One region of the Pontibacillus yanchengensis genome, then DNA from elsewhere that is predicted to be linked to it. Evidence: riboswitches for the same ligand, from Rfam matches in the RefSeq annotation. Region 1 holds a riboswitch; the other holds the start of a gene.
What was found. Region 1 has a riboswitch for preQ1 ahead of queC (7-cyano-7-deazaguanine synthase QueC). Riboswitches for the same ligand answer to the same signal wherever they lie in the genome.
Positions count from the first base shown of each region.

Region 2: it holds a riboswitch for preQ1, as region 1 does, so the genes downstream of both, queF (preQ(1) synthase) here and queC (7-cyano-7-deazaguanine synthase QueC) in region 1, are expected to answer to the same signal.

Region 1 is NZ_WMEU01000003.1:526,494-533,006, reverse strand. Features, by position in the region: gene GLW08_RS12440 (TIGR01777 family oxidoreductase) at 1-434, opposite strand, end outside; gene GLW08_RS12435 (YndJ family protein) at 500-1,459, shown strand; gene queE (7-carboxy-7-deazaguanine synthase QueE) at 1,590-2,318, opposite strand; gene queD (6-carboxytetrahydropterin synthase QueD) at 2,311-2,787, opposite strand; gene queC (7-cyano-7-deazaguanine synthase QueC) at 2,793-3,461, opposite strand; PreQ1 riboswitch class I at 3,806-3,851, opposite strand; gene GLW08_RS12415 (DUF2187 family protein) at 4,111-4,413, shown strand; gene GLW08_RS12410 (PadR family transcriptional regulator) at 4,910-5,230, shown strand; gene GLW08_RS12405 (HAAS signaling domain-containing protein) at 5,227-5,778, shown strand; gene GLW08_RS12400 (DUF4097 family beta strand repeat-containing protein) at 5,775-6,513, shown strand, end outside.
Region 2 is NZ_WMEU01000004.1:12,316-18,828, reverse strand. Features, by position in the region: tRNA gene GLW08_RS12740 (tRNA-Arg) at 10-82, shown strand; gene GLW08_RS12735 (hypothetical protein) at 161-763, opposite strand; gene GLW08_RS12730 (queuosine precursor transporter) at 915-1,559, opposite strand; gene queF (preQ(1) synthase) at 1,610-2,107, opposite strand; PreQ1 riboswitch class I at 2,179-2,223, opposite strand; gene aldA (aldehyde dehydrogenase) at 2,395-3,843, shown strand; gene acsA (acetate--CoA ligase) at 4,157-5,875, shown strand; gene hmpA (NO-inducible flavohemoprotein) at 5,969-6,513, opposite strand, start outside.

The sequences.
Region 1 (6,513 bases):
TCACATACTTCACTAGGGAAACTATTCAGTAAAGGCAAGCTTTCATCTGTAAAAGTGCTCTGTTTCGAATACCCATAATAACCAATAGCCGACCCTTGTATAAAAATATCAGGCTTGTGTTTCATGCCTTGTACAATTTTAATCATACGCCTCGTAGCTTCAATACGACTGGTAAGAATACGTTCTTTCTTTTCTGGGGTCCATCTTCCTTCGTGAATTGGATCACCAGCGAGATTGATGCATGCATTCAATTGCACATTTCGAAAATAAGCAATCTCTCCAGCACTTTCCTTCATCCATTGTACGTATTGAACACCTGCTTCTTTTCTTGTCTCTCCTCTTGTTAACACAAATACGGTATGACCGTGCTGAACAAAATAACGTACGAGGGCCTCCCCAATAAATCCCGTTCCACCACTAATTAATATGTTCACAAATGTCACCTCTGTTCTTTCTCTCCAAATCATTTTCCTTTAAGATGGAAAATGAGGTGAAAACCATGTCAGAAAAACGGCTTACGATATTTGGAATTTGTAGTTTTATTAGTTTTGTCATCCTAAAAGTAAGTTTTGATATCATTGATAGTTTGCAATATGTACAGATGTTGCTCGTCTTTGCATATGGGGTATTGATTCCTTTAGGGTTACAATTTGCCCACACGCGAAGGACTAAGCTTTACCTTTCAGTATTGAACCTTCACCCTATTGCGCTATTGTTAGCAATAGGAAGCTTTTTCGTTACACCCGGTATCCTATCTACTATCCTATCACTTCCATGGTTCCTTTTTACAGCACTTATTTCCTTATATGGGCTATGGTCTTTCTTCTATCATAAAATATGGACCCGTCTTCACGAAACGGTTATCCATGCTGGAATGATTTATATTGTAATTGGTGGTGGATGGCTCGTATTACATCGCACAGGTTCCTCAATCTTACATTTTGATGGTATTATCATCCTACTTACATCTATCCACTTTCATTATGCAGCTTTCGTTACACTTATTGCATTTGGTGTTATAGGAAGAGAGATGCACTTTTCGAATAAAGGTATAAAAAGTCTCTTTCAACTGTTATCTATTTTTTTATTAGTTGGACCTATATTTGTTGCAGTAGGCATTACCTTTGGAGCTGATTATCCATGGATTGAATTCGTAGCAGTTACAGAATTCGTCGTGCCTATAGCGATTCTTTCACTTTTGACTTTACTCTTTTTTGTACCCACATTACCAAAAGCACTCTCTAAGATTCTTATTACGATAGCTTGTTTATCCTTATTTGTGTCTATGACTTTTGCCTTTTTATACGGATATGAAGGAATCGGCAGTCTCCAATTCCTGCTGAACATTCCCTTAATGGTATTCGTTCACGGCATGGTCAACGCATTTGGCTTTTCCTTATGTATGTTCTCTGGCCTTTACATTTATTTGTATCAGGATTCTCCCCATTCAACTGTTTAATAGTCATTCAGAATAAGAGGAGGTGTTCGGGGGGGCCTCAGCCTGGCTGAGCGCGCTTTCCGAGAGCTATTATGCACAACACTAAAAAGAGCATTAAATGATCCACAGTCATTTAATGCTCTTATCTGTATTAAACACCTCGTCTATTCCCCCATAGTAATGCATGTACCTGAGGTAGGACGCGAACATGGTTTAGGTCACTAGAATGCATGACTCTATCAATCAACCACTCATACTGGTCTAGTAGATGAAGGGCAAGGTTTTGATCATCAGATTCATCTAATGCTTCATTTCCGACTTGGACATAGAATGCTAAATTTGGGTAACGTTTGTGGACTTGCTTGGCATATTCTAAATCCTCATCGTTAAAAATAACTACCTTTAAACTTGTATGCGTTGTCCGTCCAGCTTCTTCTAACTTAGCGATAATCCTATCCAGTACGTCCCAGTTTGTACTCATCTTAGAGCTAGGTGGTTTTGGAGAGATGGTTAAATCATCAATTGTAAGGAACCAAGCCTGCCATTTACTTCCTTGCGTTTCTAGAGCTACTTCACAGCCTTTTTCATGCAAGCTATCAATCAACTCATTCAAATTTTTTAGTAATGCAGGATTACCTCCAGAAATCGTAACGTGGTCAAAATAATCTCCCCCACGTTGATCTAAGGCATTGATAATCTCAGGAGCAGTGAGTTTTTGAATTTCATCCTTAGCACTTCCATCCCAGGTAAAGGCAGAATCACACCAGGAACAACTATAATCACAGCCTGCTGTACGAACGAACATCGTTTTACGTCCTACGACCATCCCTTCTCCTTGGATGGTTGGGCCAAAGATTTCAAGAACAGGAAACTTATTCACTTTCCATCCACTCCCGTCTCACTTCTGCAAAACTTGTTGGCGTTTCGTACAGTTTCACAAATTCAACTCTAGTTCCCTGGAAGTCTTCATGAGTAAGAGCGTCTGCCATTTTCTCATAAATCCAGACCACCATATTCTCAGCTGTTGTATTCATAGGTGGCAGGGTTTCATTTACATATTTATGATCCAGATGTATCTCGATTTGTTCTTTCCAAATTTGTTTAATATCTCCAAAATCCATCACAATCCCAATCTCATTTACAAACCCACTGATGCCAAATACTACCGTATAGGTGTGGCCATGTAGGTTCTTACACTTACCATCGTACAAATGAAGGTGGTGTGCTGCATCAAAGGTAAACTCTTTGCTCACCATTACTCGCTTATTGTGGTATTTTAGCTGAGACCGTTCAATATCCTTATCGATCTTTTGCAAATCTTCTACAATGCGGAAACCATATTGATCCATTGCCATTATGAATTCGCTCCTTCTCGTTGTGCTAAATACGTGTTCAGCCCATTTTTTCTTAACATACAAGATGGGCACTCTCCACATCCATCACCACGAATGCCATGATAACAAGTTAGTGTTTTTTCCCTTACATAGGAAAATGCCCCTAAGTCATCCGCAAGTTCCCAGGTTTGTGCTTTATCTAGCCACATTAGAGGGGTGTGAATCACAAATTCAGAATCCATTGATAAATTTAATGTTACATTCAACGATTTGACGAACATATCACGACAATCTGGATAACCACTAAAATCCGTCTCGCAGACGCCTGTGATAATATGTTTAGCATCGATTTGATAACCTAAAATAGTTGCAAATGATAAGAATAAAAGATTACGCCCCGGGACAAACGTAGATGGCAATCCACCATCTTCCCCGTCATTTACTTCAATATCATCTCTTGTTAGAGCATTCGGGGCTAATTGACTTAATAAAGACATATCTAAATTTGTATGCTTAATGTTTAAGTCCTCAACTATTTCTTTCGCCACTTCTATTTCTTCTGAATGGCGTTGGTTGTAATGAAACGTTACCGCTTCCACCTCATCAAAGTGTTTCATGGCCCAGAACAGACACGTTGTACTATCCTGACCTCCACTAAACACAACAATGGCTTTATTGTTTTTCTGCATAAAAAAATTCCCCTTTCATAATTGAAAAAGAGAATTCTATCCACCCAAAACTATTTATAGTAATAAAGAAAGGCGCAAGCACCCGTTTAGCGACGTACTAACTGCTGCCCACAGGGACGTGGGTTGGTTCGATGTTGCTACGTGATGTAGCGGTTTTAATCGAACTTCAACTAATCCCGTATGAGATAAAGGAAACACGGAGAGTGATACCGATCTGATGTTAACTTATCGTAAGGAGGAGTCAGAAGTTTGCTAGTCGCTGGGCGCTAGAGCTTGACATATAAGTGATACTTATACTTTCTTTACTGAATAAAAAAACTATACCTAAGGAACGGTACAGTGTCATATCCTTAGTTTTTTATAGAGGGTGTGAGCTAGAACCTCTCCTACGCTTTGCGTAGACTTTTATTTGATTATGTACTGTATCATACCATAAATTGAGTTCATACTCATTATCTTTTTTCTTCCTGTATATTTTAAAAATTTTCTTAATTCGAGTCGTTTATTTCAATTAAAATTGATTTCGTGTTAACCTATTGTATTAGGATGAATGATGCATAGAGAAAAGGGTATTGTAGTAAGGAACCCTAGATAGGAATCTTTGATGCTCATATCGTAATAATTGCAAAATAGGAAGGGGAATCTTCACATGTCCGAAGAAAACGAAAACATGAATAAAGATAATATCATTGATGCAGCTTTTGTAAAAAAAGAGGAAAATGAAGGCGAAGAACCAAAGGTTAGCGAAGAAAATAAAGCTACCGTTGGTGACGTCGTTTCTTTCCTAAAGGATGGTAAAGAAGTTGATGGCATTGTAACATCAGCTAAACTTGAAAATTCCGTTGTAGTGGATATGACTATCATGGAAAACTTCAAAGACCTAGGCATTGAACACGAAAAAACAGTTGTAGGTCATGGCAATTACACAATTAAAGAACGTGGAAATCAATAAATAGAACAAAAGCGCAAGCGCCCGGTTAGCGACGTACAAACTGTCCTAATTATGAGGAAGTTCGATTAAGAACGCTGCCTCACGCAGCAACATCGAACCAACCCACGTCGTGTGGGCCGAAAGGAAACACGGAGAGCGATAGCGATCCGATGTTGACTTATCGTAAGGAGGTGCAGGAAGTTTGCTAGTCGCTGGGCGCTGGAGCTGGACGTGGCCACTTCACTTTTTTAGTTATACACAAGCATTGAATTTTATAATTTCCTAGACAACAAGAAAAAGACTTGGGCACCCTTAGTCCAAGTCTTTTTCTTATTTTTAATAAAAACAGTAGCACAAACGTCGTTAACGATTGATTTTTTTATAACCAGAATACTTCCTCACTATCTTGTAATGTTTAATACCGAATGATAATATAATAATGAAGTAGCTGCACATACATATTTTTTTACTCCACTATTAAACATTAATCAGTACTGATGGACATCGAGGTGTAGAAATGAATCCACAATTTAAGAAAGGCATCTTAGAACTTTGTGTTTTAGTCATTGTGAAGCAAAAGGATCAATATGGTTACGAGCTTGCCCAAAACTTAACTGAAAAAATAGCCATAGCAGAAGGAAGCCTCTACCCTTTATTACGTAGACTTACAAAGGAAGACTATTTACAAACATATATGGCTAAATCCACAGAAGGTCCTCCTAGAAAATACTATCGCTTAACCGATGAAGGCGAACGATACATGGAGTCGTTGATTCATGACTGGAATATCTTCCAGGAAAGCGTGAACCACTTAATTAAGGAGGTGTATGAATCTTGACACATACCGAATATCTTAAGCATTTAGAAAAACATTTACATCAATTATCCGACCAAGAAAAGCAAGAGGTGCTAGCGGATTACCAAGAGCATTTTGAAATGGGGATGCTCGAGGGAAGAGAAGCAAGTGACATTGCCAAAGACCTAGGTCATCCAAGAGATATTGCCAAGGAAGTCTACGTGCAATCCCGTATTGAGAACGCAGAAACGAATAAATCTATTACGAATCTTAGCCACGCTATCTTATCAACTATGAGTCTTGGACTCTTTAATTTGATTATCGTTTTAGGACCTGCGATTGCTTTATTGGGTATCTACATTAGTTTGTGGACAGCTGTGGTTAGTCTTTACGTAGGAGCAATTGGGGTATTTTTTGTATCCTCCTCATCAGGTGTACAACTATTACAACTCTTTTCAAGCATGATTCTAACTGGTCTTGGTATTATGCTGACCATCGGTTTAGCCAAATTAGGCAGCTTGCTCTATTACTTATTCATTAAATATGTGAAATGGAACGTTAACATTGTGAAAGGAGGAAATTACGCATGAAAAAACTCTTCTTAGGTGGTTTGATTATTTTTATGATAGGCATTGGAGGTTTGATGTTAACGACAGTGCAAGGAAATGGACTTAGCTTTTCCTCCATGTTTGGCGAACGACTACCATTTGAAGATGAAAAAGTATTCGAAAAAGATAACATTAAACATATCAACGTTGATGTTGCCTCATCAGATGTAAACATACTCCCATCTGATACTGATGAAATTACGGTACGCTATTATGGGAAAGCAGATAAAAACTCCTTAGAAAATCGCTCCTTACAAACAGACCTCTCCCAAGACACCTTAGATATTCACATTCATAACAAACGAACATTTTCAATTGGTTTCACTTATGTGAATCAACAAATTGATGTTATGATCCCTAGCCAAACCATTAAATCCTTAAATGTGAATGGTGCCAGTAGCGACATTACATTAAAATCCTTCCAAAGTGAACAGATTGAGTTCGACCTAGCCTCTGGCGATGTTCAATTAAATAATGTGGAAAGCAATCTAATCACCGTTAACACAAGCTCAGGTTCTGTTGATGGTGAAGATATTACCGGGGAAATGAGAGTGAAAACGAGCTCTGGCGACACCAATTTACATCTTAAAGCTATCAAACACCCTTTAGATATATCCTCTTCTAGTGGGGATGTGGAGATTGATATAGCATCTGAACCAACGAACATGAAGCTGAATTATAGCAGTTCTTCTGGTGAAGCAGATATTAACTTCCCAC
Region 2 (6,513 bases), on a different contig from region 1:
TTCCATCTTGGCCCCGTAGCTCAGGGGATAGAGCATAGGTTTCCTAAACCTTGTGTCGCAGGTTCGAATCCTGCCGGGGCCGTTCAAATAAAGTTTTCTTAAATTAAAAAAGGAACTTCCATTTCAGGAAGTTCCTTTTTTAATTCAATTGAAATTTTATTCAAGAGCTTGGCTCCACAAACTGCTCCGATATCCTAGCACCATTGTTTTCCGCGAGGGTAATGATTTTTTTCCTGTTCATCATGAAGTCATAATTATGTGGGATGATCAATTGTAAGCCATCTTTTGTTATGAATATATGCTCTTTGTAGACTTCCATATTATTTTCCCTTGTAGTCACTTGGATCACTTCATCTATTTCGTTCCATTGCACGTCTAGTTCTTGGAGAGAAGTTACTTGATTAAAATGCAATCCTTCGTCATCGAAATAGTAATAATGAAAAATTCCAAGTACAAAGCAAAGGGAGGACAGTGCGACGGAAAGAAATACCATCCATGGTCCTGTTTTAAGATCCCGATCATTTCTTTTAGACTTTATAAACTCATCGACGGATAACAAAATGGCAAGTAACATCATCCCTCCAATCAAAAGTACATAAGAAAGGAATGGTGCATTAAAAAACCATTGTGATTCGGAAAAGAAAAGGATGTCCTGAAATATAATAATGAATACAAAAGGTAGGATGAAGCTACTAATAAACACCATCACAATGAACATAATTTTCATCGGTTTTCTCGTATCATTCCCAATCATTTCTTTCATTACAAACCTCCATCATCGACACTTTCATATCCATACGAGTCACCGTGGGAAAAAGTTTCAAAATATTTACATAAATAAATAATGAAGTCTCTAAATCTGGGCAAGTAAGAGCCAGAACTTATACATCTTTACTTAAACAAAAAACCAACTCCTACGAAAAGGAGTTGGCTTCCGGTTGCATGGTAGTAGAGTTGATTTGTTCTTTTCGTCCCCATTTCACTAGGGCATATGCGATTGGTGTATCGATAATGGCTACCATCCATTTAAACGCATATTGAGTTCCAATCATCGCAAGCAATGCTGACATTGGAATCGTTCCGTAAAATGCGATGGAAATAAATACGACTGTATCTAGAAGTTGACTAGTCATGGTGGATACATTATTACGAAGCCATAGTTTATTGGTTCCATGCTTTTGTTTTAATTTATGAAAAATTGCTACGTCGGTGTGTTGACTTACAAGATAAGATGCTAGGCTCGCCAGCATCACACGAAAACTCCCACCTAAAATGGATTGAAATTCTGCTTGTTGTTCAAAAAATGGAGCTGATGGCAGAGCAATCGCAACTAAAATAAATAGCATAGCAATAACCTGGGTTACAAACCCAGCTTTTACGGTTTTACTAGCTGCCTCTTTGCCATAAACTTCGCCAATCACGTCTGTTATAAGGTACGTTACAACATAAACAATAACGGCTGCAGGAAGCACAAAGCCTCCCACACTAAATAATTTCACACCTAAAATGTTCGATAAAATCAGTAAACCAACAAATAAGGCATTTAAATACATTAACATTTGGTACGTTTCCTCCTTATGGTGAGGAGATGGTTCAGATCGACACCCTCTTAACGGTTATCAATTGTTTCTGGATACATATCATGATTCATTAAACGATTTTCAGCCATACGTTCAAATTTCGTGTCTGGTTTTCCGTAATTACAATACGGATCAATGGAAATACCACCACGTGGTGTGAATTTGCCCCATACTTCAATGTAGCGTGGGTCCATTAATTCAATCAGATCATTCATAATGACGTTCACGGCATCTTCATGAAAGCCACCATGGTTGCGGAAGCTAAATAAATATAATTTGAGTGATTTGCTTTCCACCATTTTGATATCTGGAATGTAGCTAATATATAGGGTTGCAAAATCAGGTTGTCCTGTTTTTGGGCATAGCGTCGTAAATTCTGGACAGTTGAATTTCACAAAGTAATCACGATTTGGGTGCTGGTTATCAAATGTTTCGAGAACATCTGGGTTATAATCAAAGCTATATGTGGTGCCTTGATTCCCAAGAAGTGTTACATCCGTTAGGTCTTCATCTTTTCTTCCTGCCATTCTTATTCCTCCTTTTATCCTCAAACGCAATAAAAAAAGTCACCCCCTAAAGGAGATGACTTGTGCATACGTATCCCTTAGTTTTTTATAGAGGGTTGAGCTAGAACCTCTCCCGTTTTTTACGGAATTGGTATTCTATTACATGTTTCCTAATTCACCTTATACAGTATAGACCTACATGTCATGCGTGTCAATTCCATCGAGCTAGTTGCCTATCCATATGTTTACGTTAAGAAAGAAGAAGGAACACCCCAAACATAAAATCCTTATTTTTGGGAGGTACAACAATGGAAACACATCAATTATATATAAACGGAGAATATGTTCAATCAACCGGTAATGAATTACTAGATATCGTAAACCCTTCAACGGAAGAAGTGATTTCTCGTACACCAAAAGGTACGGAGGAAGATGTGAATCGCGCTGTGGAAGCGGCCTATCATGCACAAAAGGAATGGGAGCAAACGCCAGCCATTAAACGTGGTGAAGCGGTTCGTGCAATGGGGGATAAGATTGAGGAAAAAAGAGATACATTCATAGAATTATTGCAACAAGAACAAGGAAAAGACTATGAGCTTGCCAGTGGCGAGGTAGACTTGGCGATTGACTACTTCCGCTACATGTCTGAATGGGCACGTCGTATCGAAGGAGAGATTGTGCCAAGTGATCGACCGAATGAAAACATATGGATTTACAAAAAGCCCATTGGTGTTGTAGCTGGAATTGTTCCATGGAACTTCCCGGTGTTTATTTTAGCGCGTAAGGTAGCTACTTCACTTGTGACAGGTTGTTCCATTGTATTGAAGCCAAGTCAGCAAACGCCAAATACGGCAGCTGAATTCACGAAAATTATTGATAGTATGGATTTACCAGCTGGCGTGTACAACTACATTACAGGTACGGGCAGAACGATTGGAAATGCATTAGCTTCTCATGAAAAAGTGCATATGGTAACGATGACGGGAAGTGTTGGAGCAGGAACGAAGGTGATGGAAGCAGCTGCCCAAAACATTACTAAAGTGAATCTTGAGTTAGGTGGTAAAGCTCCTGCCATTGTGACAAAGAATGCTAATTTAGAAACAGCAATTGAAAGTATCAAGCAATCTCGCCTAGCAAATAATGGACAAGCCTGCACAAATGCTGAACGAGTATATGTCCATGAAGATTTAAAGGATGAACTAACCAAACGCTTGAAAGAAGAGTTCGAACAACTGACAATTGATAATCCTCTTCAAAATCATAATGCAGACGTTGGTCCACTTGTGAGTGAAGATCGACTTCAAGAAGTGGAAGAGATGGTTAACAAGGCAGTTCAAGAAGGAGCTAATATAGTAACAGGCGGTAAGCGTGCAGATAAGCAAAACGGTTATTTCTTTGAGCCTACCATTCTCACCAATGTGACGCAGGATATGAATGTCATCCAAGAAGAAATTTTTGGACCGGTTATTCCAATCACAACATTCCAAACATTAGATGAAGCGATTGAAAAAGGAAATGATACCGATTATGGACTATCAAGTTCTGTCTATACAGATGACTTAAACGAAGCAATGCGGATTGTGAATGAATTGAAATTCGGTGAGACATTCGTCAATCGCGAGAACTTTGAAGCAGTCCAAGGATATCACCAAGGAATTCGTAAATCCGGATTAGGTGGTGCAGATGGCAAGCATGGTATGGAAGACTTCCTTGTCACGCAAACCGTTTACATGGAATATAAAACAACCAAACAATAAATTTTTTTCGGTGCCAGACCCCCACTACATTAGTTCGTTAACGTGGTGGGGGTCTGGCACCCATTTATTTCTTATGCTTATCACTTTAAAAATGTATAAAACTGCCTTACAATGGAATTAATTAACCTAATTTTTTAAATATTTCAATAAAAAACTCACTATTGCCACTCCTCATTGAGTTAAACGAAAGGATGGACTAGGGTCAGAATATACATGTTCTGACGTTTAATCATGCATATTACCACACAGCATGGAGTGGTAAAAATTTTTCATTAAGGTGTAATCGTTTACAATTTAGGGATGAGGTGATCAAATGAACATGCAACGTATTGAAGTGAAGGAAGGAAATTTTAATCTGAAAGACTACCAGGAAGCTTATAAACAATTTGATTGGGAAGATGTGAAAAAGGAATTCAGTTGGTCTGAGACAGGAAAGGTTAACATAGCGTATGAAGCTGTCGACCGTCATGCTGAAAATCCTAATAAGGCAGATCAGGATGCATTAATCTACTCGGCTCCTGACCGTGAAGAGCACGTAACATTTTCTCAGTTAAAGAAATCAAGTAACCAATTTGCTAACGTATTAAGCAGTCATGGTATTGAAAAAGGGGATCGTGTTTTCCTTTTCATGCCACGTAGTCCTGAATTCTATTCAGCGTTCTTTGGTATCCTCAAGGTAGGTGCAATTGCAGGGCCATTATTTGAGGCATTTATGGAGCAAGCTGTTCGAGACCGTCTAGAGGATAGTGAAGCAACGATGCTGATTACGACTCCTGAACTGCTTGAACGTGTTCCTTACTCAGAATTACCACATTTAAAACAAATCGTTTTAGTCGGTGATGACCCTAAAACGAATGAAGAGGGTTTCATTGACTTTCATAAAGAAATGAGTCAAGCAAGTGAAAGTTTCGGTATAGAATGGGTAGATTTAGAGGATGGAATGTTACTTCATTACACTTCTGGTTCTACTGGAAAGCCTAAGGGAGTATATCATGTTCATAATGCTATGCTTCAGCACTATCAAACGACAAAATGGGTGCTGGATGTAAAGGAAGATGATGTGTACTGGTGTACTGCTGATCCAGGCTGGGTTACAGGAACAAGCTATGGAATCTTTGGTCCATGGTTAAATGGTGTAACGAACGTAATCGTTGGAGGTCGTTTTAGCCCAGAAAATTGGTACAAAGCCATACAGGATCATGGGGTAACGGTTTGGTATTCTGCACCGACAGCGTTTCGTAAATTAATGAGCGCAGGGGAAGAGGCCGTAAAACCATATGATATTTCCAAGCTTCGCCATATTGCAAGTGTCGGGGAACCACTAAATCCTGAAGTTATTGCTTGGGGACTAGATGCCTTCAAACTACGCATTCATGATACATGGTGGATGACAGAAACGGGGGCTCAGCTCATTTGTAACTATCCAGCTATGGAAATGAAGCCTGGTTCTATGGGCAAACCATTCCCTGGTATTGTTGCTTCTATTATTGATAATGAGGGAAATGAACTTCCTCCAAACCAAATGGGCAATTTGGCGATTAAAGCTCCATGGCCTTCTATGATGAGAGCAATTTGGGAGCGCCCAGAAAAATTCGAGAGCTATTTCTTGAACGGTTGGTACATTTCTGGAGACAGTGCCTATTACGACGAAGAAGGTTATTTCTGGTTCCAGGGGCGTTTAGATGATGTTATTAATACATCTGGTGAACGTGTTGGACCATTTGAAGTAGAAAGTAAATTGATTGAACACGAAGCGGTTGCTGAGGCTGGTGTTATTGGTAAGCCAGATCCGGAGCGCGGTGAAATTATTAAAGCTTTCATCACCTTAAACGAAGGGTATCAAGAATCTGAAGAACTTCTAGAAGATATCCGTCAATTCGTGAAGAAAGGTCTAAGTGCTCACGCAGCCCCACGCGAATTAGAAGTGAAGGATAAGATTCCGAAAACCCGAAGCGGTAAAATCATGCGCCGTCTATTAAAATCCTGGGAACTAGGATTACCGACAGGGGATTTATCTACATTAGATGAATAGAGTAAGATAAAGAAACTCCTAGCACCTTTTTGTGCTGGGAGTTTAATTTGTTTAAAATAGGTAATTTAGAATAATGGGGTGAATTTGATTACGCTACGAAACTTCTAAACTGCCCTGAGGTCCAAAGAATTCATAGTTGATAGACTCAGGAGATACCTGCCATTCTGTTAGCATTTGGTTTACATTTTTCATAAAACCCTCAGGTCCACAAAAATAAAATGCTGCTTCGTTTGATGGAAGAATGGACTGTAGCCAAGGGAGATTCACAAAGCCTTCTAATTGGTGGTAGTTTGTTTGTTGATCTTCAACTGTTGGATTGGAATAGCATGTGTAAACTTGCGCATTTACGTATTCTTCTTGAAGGTTCGTTAGATGTTCTTTCATCGCATGAACGCTACCATTTTGTGCGGCATGTATAAAGTAAACAGGTCGATCAGGCTGTTTTTGTAGAGAATCATGTAACATGCTCACTAATGGAGTAAGCCCAACTCCTCCACTAATAAGTACAAGCGGTTGATCGCTTTCTTGCAATGTAAAGTCACCGGCAGGAGCACTGATCGGGAGAGTGTCCCCTACGTTAATAGAGTGATGAAGATAATTTGAAACGACACCTGCAGGTTTATCGTTTTGTTCATCTT